DNA from 2 places in the Pseudoalteromonas sp. 10-33 genome. Region 1 is predicted to be linked to the other one. Evidence: predicted binding sites of a transcription regulator. Region 1 holds the regulator's gene; the other holds the start of a gene.
What was found. The regulator sigma-54, encoded in region 1, starts transcription at its own class of promoters, with help from an activator protein. The targets are predictions, from matches to a motif close to GTTGGCACGNNNNTNGNNT.

Region 1 (3,426 bases):
TCAACAATAATTTGATACAGCTCGGCATCCGATTTAGCACAGCGTAGCTGCTTGCAAAATTCTTTATTTTTTAGTTTATCAGCTATCGTCGCTAGCGTCTTTAAGTGTTGCTGGTTATCACCATCAGGTACGATGAGTGCAACAAAAATATCAACTGGTCGATTGTCTATAGCATCAAAGTTAATCGGTGTTTCACTTACTAATACTAATGCTAAAGGTTCTTGTGCGCCGCTCATTCGACCATGTGGAATAGCTATGCCTCTTCCTATTCCTGTACTACCTAGCTTTTCGCGGGTTAATAAGGCGCCCAAAATATCTTGTTGAGACAAATAAGGTAATTTATCGTGAGCAAGCTCGCTAATAAACTCTAAAATTCTTTTTTTACTATTAAAAAGGACCGCAGCTTTGCTGCAGTCCTGGCATATAAGTGAACTTAGTTTCATCATATTAGTGTCGAGCAAGCTTCTCTTTATGTTTAATTACTTGACGGTCAAGCTTATCAATTAATGAATCAATCGCTGCATACATATCTTGATGTTCAGTGGATGCGAATAATTCAGCGCCACTTACATGAATAGTTGCTTCTGCTTTTTGATTTAATTTTTCTATATCAAGAATGACATGAACATTATTAATATGATCAGAGTGCCTTTCTAGCTTCGCAAATTTGGTATTTATATAGTCTCTTAATGAATCAGTTAGTTCTACATGACGACCAGTTAAATTTAGTTGCATAAGCATTACCCTCTTTGTTTAGCGTCTTAGATCAGGCTCTTTCGCTGATTTGACGGTGGAATAGCAAGAGATTCGCGGTATTTTGCGATTGTACGTCTTGCTACTTTAATTCCTTGCTCAGCCAATATATCCGCAATTTTGCTATCACTCAATGGTTTTGCTGAGTTTTCTGCTGCGATTAGTTTTTTGATAAGTGCTCGTATCGCTGTGGATGAACATTCTCCACCATTTTCGGTGCTTACATGGCTTGAGAAAAAGTATTTAAGCTCAAATATTCCACGCGGTGTGTGCATGTACTTTTGAGTCGTTACGCGCGAAATTGTCGATTCGTGCATTTCTACCATTTCGGCTACATCATTTAAAACCATAGGTTTCATGGCTTCTGGACCGTGTTCAAAAAAACCTTGTTGTTGCTTTACGATACAGTTAGTTACTTTTAAAAGCGTGTCGTTTCTGCTTTCTAAACTTTTAATAAACCATTTAGCTTCTTGTAAATGTGAGCGAATAAATTGGCTATCACCGCTCGACTTAACTGTACGCGACATTGCAGCATATTGGCTGTTTACACGAATTTTTGGCATGCTGTCTGGGTTTAGTTCAACCACCCAGCGGCCTTTAATTTTCTTAACTGACACATCTGGTATTACATATTCAGACTCTTCTCGCACTATTGTGTCTGCAGGCTTTGGGTTAAGCGTATGAATAAGTGTCATTACTTCTTTAAGCTCATCTTCTTTGAGCTTCGTTTTTTTCATTAATGTACGATAGTCGCGAGCAGCTAACAAATCTATGTGCTCGGTTAAAATCATTTTTGTTTCGTCAATAAAAGGAGTGCCTTTATCAAATTGATTTAACTGAATACACAAACATTCTTGTAAGCTTCGTGCTGCAATACCAACAGGGTCAAATAATTGAATACGCTTTAAAACTGCTTCTATTTCATCAAGTTCAACCTCAACGTCATCGTCGTTATCTTGATTAAAGCTCTCTAAAATTTCTTCACAGCTGAGGGTTAATATGCCTGAGTCGTCCACGGCTTCAACTATTGCAATAGCAATCGCTTCATCCGTAGGGCTAAATGGCGTTAGTTGTAATTGCCACATTAAGTATTCGTGAAGCGTTTCAGTCGATGCACCTTGATAAATAGACTCATCTTCAGGCATGGGGCCTGAAGACGATGCTGGGGCGGCACTCATGTACTCATCCCAGCTAACGTCCATTGCCATGTCGTCACTGACGGTATCTTTTGCTAGGGCTTCACCACTGTCTTGTTCATACTCACTGGGGGCTTCATCTGCAGATGCACTTACTGTCACTTCATCATTATCTGCTTTTTGCTCATTTTTGCCTGCAAGGTCATCGGCATAGTCTTGCTCCTCAACCTCAAGTAATGGGTTGCTGTCGAGCGCTTCTTGTATTTCTTGCTGAAGATCCAATGTGCTTAATTGCAGCAAGCGAATAGCTTGCTGCAACTGAGGTGTCATTGTAAGTTGCTGGCCCATGCGCAGCTGTAGTGATTGCCTCATGTATCTCTAACAATCCTTTTAAGTTGTTATAATTAATACTAGCAGATGCATACAAATAAGGCGTAAATGTTACAGCCTAAATTGCTCGCCTAAATATACATCGCGTACAGTTTTATCGTTTAATACGTGTTCAGGGGTACCAGAAGCAATCAGTTCCCCATGAGAAACAATGTAGGCTTTTTCGCAAACATCAAGGGTTTCTCTTACATTATGGTCTGTTATTAATACACCAATACCACGGTTTTTAAGGTGTTCAATAATTTTTTTAATATCCAACACTGAAATAGGGTCAACGCCGGCAAACGGCTCGTCTAATAAAATAAACTTTGGATCTGCTGCTAAAGCACGTGCAATCTCTACTCGGCGACGCTCTCCGCCCGATAGTGCCATACCTTTGCTGTCGCGAATGTGTTGAATGCTAAATTCATCCAATAGATTATTAAGTGTATCTTCTCTGGCTTGCTTAGTGAGCTCCTTTCGAGTTTCTAAAATAGCCATTAAGTTTTGATATACGGTTAACTTTCTGAATATAGACGACTCTTGCGGCAAGTAGCCAATGCCTAATCTAGCACGACTGTGCATAGGTAAAAGAGTAATATCGTTCTCGTCGATAGATATTTTACCTTTATCGCTAGGGACTAAGCCTACAATCATATAAAACGTGGTGGTTTTACCTGCACCGTTAGGACCAAGTAAGCCCACTATGCTGCCGGCTTTAACTTCTAAGCCTACATTTTTAACGACTTCTCGGCCTTTGTAGCTTTTGGCTAATAGCTCTGCTTTTAATGTACTCATGGCTGACCTTTATCGCTTTTTTTTGGCTCCACAGGTACTAAAATGGTGTGCACGCGATCAGTTGAGCTTTCATCTTTTTCGGCGCTAATGAGTTGTTGCTCAATATCGTAGGTAATGCTTTTTGCATTCATTTTTTGCCCAGCTTGAGAGACCTGGGCATCTCCAATTAATGTTAAAAAACGTTTAGAAACATCGTATCTAACTTCATTAGCGCTGGCGCTCATTATTGTGCCGTCGGCTTGTTTTTCTTCAAAATAAGCAGGTGTACCTGTGGCAATTAACAGTTGCTTGTTATCACCCAATTCATCGCGTTTATGCACTTCTAGTCGGTCAGCGGTAATTTTTCTGTCGCCATGAATAATTTCAACGT
Region 2 (3,426 bases), 180 kb from region 1:
TTAAAAAACGGCAACCGTGTGGCTTATTTTTCTTAACACTTAATGTGCCTTGTAGCTGCTCAACCGTCTCTTTTACTATTGTTAAGCCCAAACCACTGCCTTGTAAGGTAATGCTTTGCTCATGTTTACCTTGATAAAACGCACTAAAAATATGCTTTATTTCGTGCTCTTTAATGCCACAGCCATTATCGGCCACCTCCAAACACAGCTGATGTTGCTCGCATTTTAAATTTACAGTCACACCTTGGTTATCATCAGAAAATTTTAAGCTATTTGAAATTAACTGAATTAGCATCATTTCTATTAGTTCATTAGGAAGCGCAAGGACAGTGCTTGAAACAGAGTTTTGCCACTGAATACGTTGCTTTCGAGCCGTTAGACGATGCTCGAAATGACCATTAATTTTTTTAATTAAATGATCAATATTAACCTCGCTTGAGCTGTTTTTAGTTGTTCTAATAGCGTTATAACTGAGTAGGCTGTCTATCATCATGCGAAGGCGCACCGTAGATTGAGTTATAAGGGCAAGCACTGCTTTTTGTTCATTATTAATAGGGCCAACAATTTCATCGGTTAGTAAATCGGTTCCTTCAACCATAGAGGCAAGTGGTGTTTTAAGTTCGTGTGTTACATGGCGCAAAAACGTATCTTTTTGTTGCTCAAGCATATGCAGCTGAGTTTGTACCCACTGTAGTTTTTCTCCGAGTTCAACTAACTCTGACGAGCCTTTTACGGCTATTTTTTGCTGCCAATCCCCTTGCCCTAGCTTATCAATAACCCTAGTAAGCCCTTTTAAACGCAAACTTATACGCCATAAAAAGCCGCCGCCAACCAATAAAGTAAGAGGAATAAGTGCCACTAGCCAATTTATAAACGACGCTTGTAGGCTGGCTAGCTCGTTTTGGTTATGGGTTATTTGCGCTTCGTTTTTATTTTTGAGCCACACTGTGAGCTCTGTAATTGACTCGCTTATGGGTAAGAAGAGCTCTGCCTTTTGCTGTTTTTTCTCAACGAGCTGGTGTTGTGCTGTTTGCAAAATAGTTAAAAGCTGTGCCCATTGGTTTATGTAGTCTGGGTTTGCATTAATGTGTTTGAGTTCATTTATGCTCTGCACAGACGATTGCCATTTATCAACAATGAGGATGTTGAGCGCATCACTTTTTAACACCCAATTTTGCCTTGTTGCGCGCTCAAGGCTATTAAGGTCTTGCTTTAAATTAGCGAACGATTTTGTGAGCTGGTAATGGTTACTCACAATTTGCTGAGTGGTTGCTAGCTGTTTATTTAACGCATTTAAAAAAACAATAACCACAATAGACAGTGGCAATAACGACAGCAGCATGCTTAACGCAAACTGCCCTATTAAATTAGGGCGCCAATTAAGCATTGCATTGTAATGTTTAGCAAACGTTGCAGCCATTGCAATAAACTCTGTAAGTAAATAACGCGCCTATTATTATCAATACCGCCTATACACATGCTGAACCATATTCATTTTAAATCGCCATAATGTTGCTAAACAGCAACAGCACAACTGATTGATTTAACTAAGATCACAAAAAATACCTTCAATCCTGTTGCTGTATTTACACAAAATTACACACAGTCAGTGTAATTTTTACCTACAAACCCAAACTAAAAAACACAACTCATTGAAAGTAAATAAAAATAAAATTTGGCACCCTTTTTGTAATGGGTGTAATAAATAAATTTAATAGGGAAATACACATGAACATTAACACTTTGGTTTTTTCAACATTACTTGCGTTGGGTTTTGTGAATACAGGCGCATACGCTATGGACGTTGACGCTACGTTTAAAGAACTAGATAAGGACAGCAACGGCCTGTTAAGCGAAGCCGAGGCAAAAATGGACGCCGTGCTTAAGGAAAACTTTGCACAAATAGACACAGACCAAAATGGTCAGTTGTCGCTAAATGAATTCAGAAAATTTATTCAATAAATTAACTTCAAAAGGAATGAAATTATGAAACAACTTATTGCTGCTTTTTTATTATTATTTTTAGCTATCAGTGCAACGGTATTAGCTTCTCCTTCGGCCGTGCGATTTGCACACTTAGATACAAACATGGACGGAAGCATCTCGTTTGTTGAAGCTAAGCAGGATAAAGAGCTACTTAGACAGTTTACCGATTTAGACGAAGACAACAACGAGATGATCTCTAAAGCTGAGTTTGAAAACTTTAAGCCATAACAGATTAAGTTTTGCTTAAGCTTTTAACTTGTAAAGTGTACTAAAGCATTTGCCATAATCCCTGAGGGAGTGTGTAAAAGGATTTAATGTTGGGAGTTAAATTATGGCAAGTGCTTTATCTTATCAGGCGTAATACCTCGTTATTCAATACAACTTAATTACCCTTTTGGAAGGACTACCATGAAGATATGTTACTTTGTAACCACCATAGCGTTGCTTTTAAGTTTTAATGCTTCTGCACTTGATGTAAAACAGCGCTTTGATCACCTCGATACAGATAAAAACGGTTACCTTACTCATAACGAACTAGAACGCCAGCCCCAGTTACTTAGCACGTTTATAATGTGGGATAAAAATCAAGATAAACAAATTTCATTAATTGAATTTAAAAATTACCTTACCAACAATCTTTACTGAGTATTTTAATGAATCCCATACACTTTTTTATTTTATTCGCTCTACCTGTATTTAGCGCATCAAGTTTTGCCATCAGTGACAGCATTAACAGCCAATTTAAAAAAATAGACAGAAATAAAGATGGATTTTTAACTCGCTCTGAAGCCTCAATAGACCCAGCCTTGTGGTCTAAATTTGTAAGTTACGACCAAGATAAAGACGGAAAACTAACACTGAGCGAATACCATTTATATGCCAGCAAGTAGCCCAAATTTAATTAACCTTTTTAACCCAACGTTTTAGGCAATTAATTTAATAGCTAAGCAGCTAGCTTAGCTTTAACTGTCTATTTTACGAGCTTATCGCATCCTGTTGGTATTCTAAAAAAGGGTTTGCTAGTGTTATTGCACTAAAAATAACAAAACAGTACCTTATGTTACTCAAAAAATTACTTAAACCTCTTATGCTTGCCAGTCTCTGTGCAGGGTCTAGCTTTGCTATTGCACAAACCAAAGTTATTTATAATGCTAATGGCTACACCCCGCTTTATAAAGGCAAAATGCAAAAAGGCGAGCTTCAACAATTTAGCACTTTAGTTATAAAAGATGGCAAAGTTGTAAAGGTAGGCAGCGACACACTAAAAGAAAGCTTTCCAGATGCCAAGCTAATAGACGCGAAAGGCAACACCTTACTACCTGGCTTAATTGATGCCCACGGCCATGTTATTGGGCTAGGCGATAACTTATCGCAGTTAGATGTACGTGGTGCTAAGTCAGTTGATGACGTTACAAATAAATTAAAGCAATTTGCGCAAGG

Region 2: the regulator sigma-54 is predicted to act here: its motif matches at 1,675-1,693, upstream of ATS76_RS01940 (EF-hand domain-containing protein).

What each region holds. Positions count from the first base shown of each region.
Region 1 is NZ_LOFI01000001.1:236,869-240,294, forward strand. Features, by position in the region: gene ptsN (PTS IIA-like nitrogen regulatory protein PtsN) at 1-443, opposite strand, end outside; gene hpf (ribosome hibernation promoting factor) at 448-735, opposite strand; gene ATS76_RS01075 (RNA polymerase factor sigma-54) at 762-2,261, opposite strand; gene lptB (LPS export ABC transporter ATP-binding protein) at 2,331-3,056, opposite strand; gene lptA (lipopolysaccharide transport periplasmic protein LptA) at 3,053-3,426, opposite strand, start outside.
Region 2 is NZ_LOFI01000001.1:418,517-421,942, reverse strand. Features, by position in the region: gene ATS76_RS01945 (sensor histidine kinase) at 1-1,420, opposite strand, end outside; gene ATS76_RS01940 (EF-hand domain-containing protein) at 1,729-1,962, shown strand; gene ATS76_RS01935 (hypothetical protein) at 1,987-2,214, shown strand; gene ATS76_RS01930 (EF-hand domain-containing protein) at 2,395-2,631, shown strand; gene ATS76_RS01925 (calcium-binding protein) at 2,640-2,876, shown strand; gene ATS76_RS01920 (amidohydrolase) at 3,044-3,426, shown strand, end outside.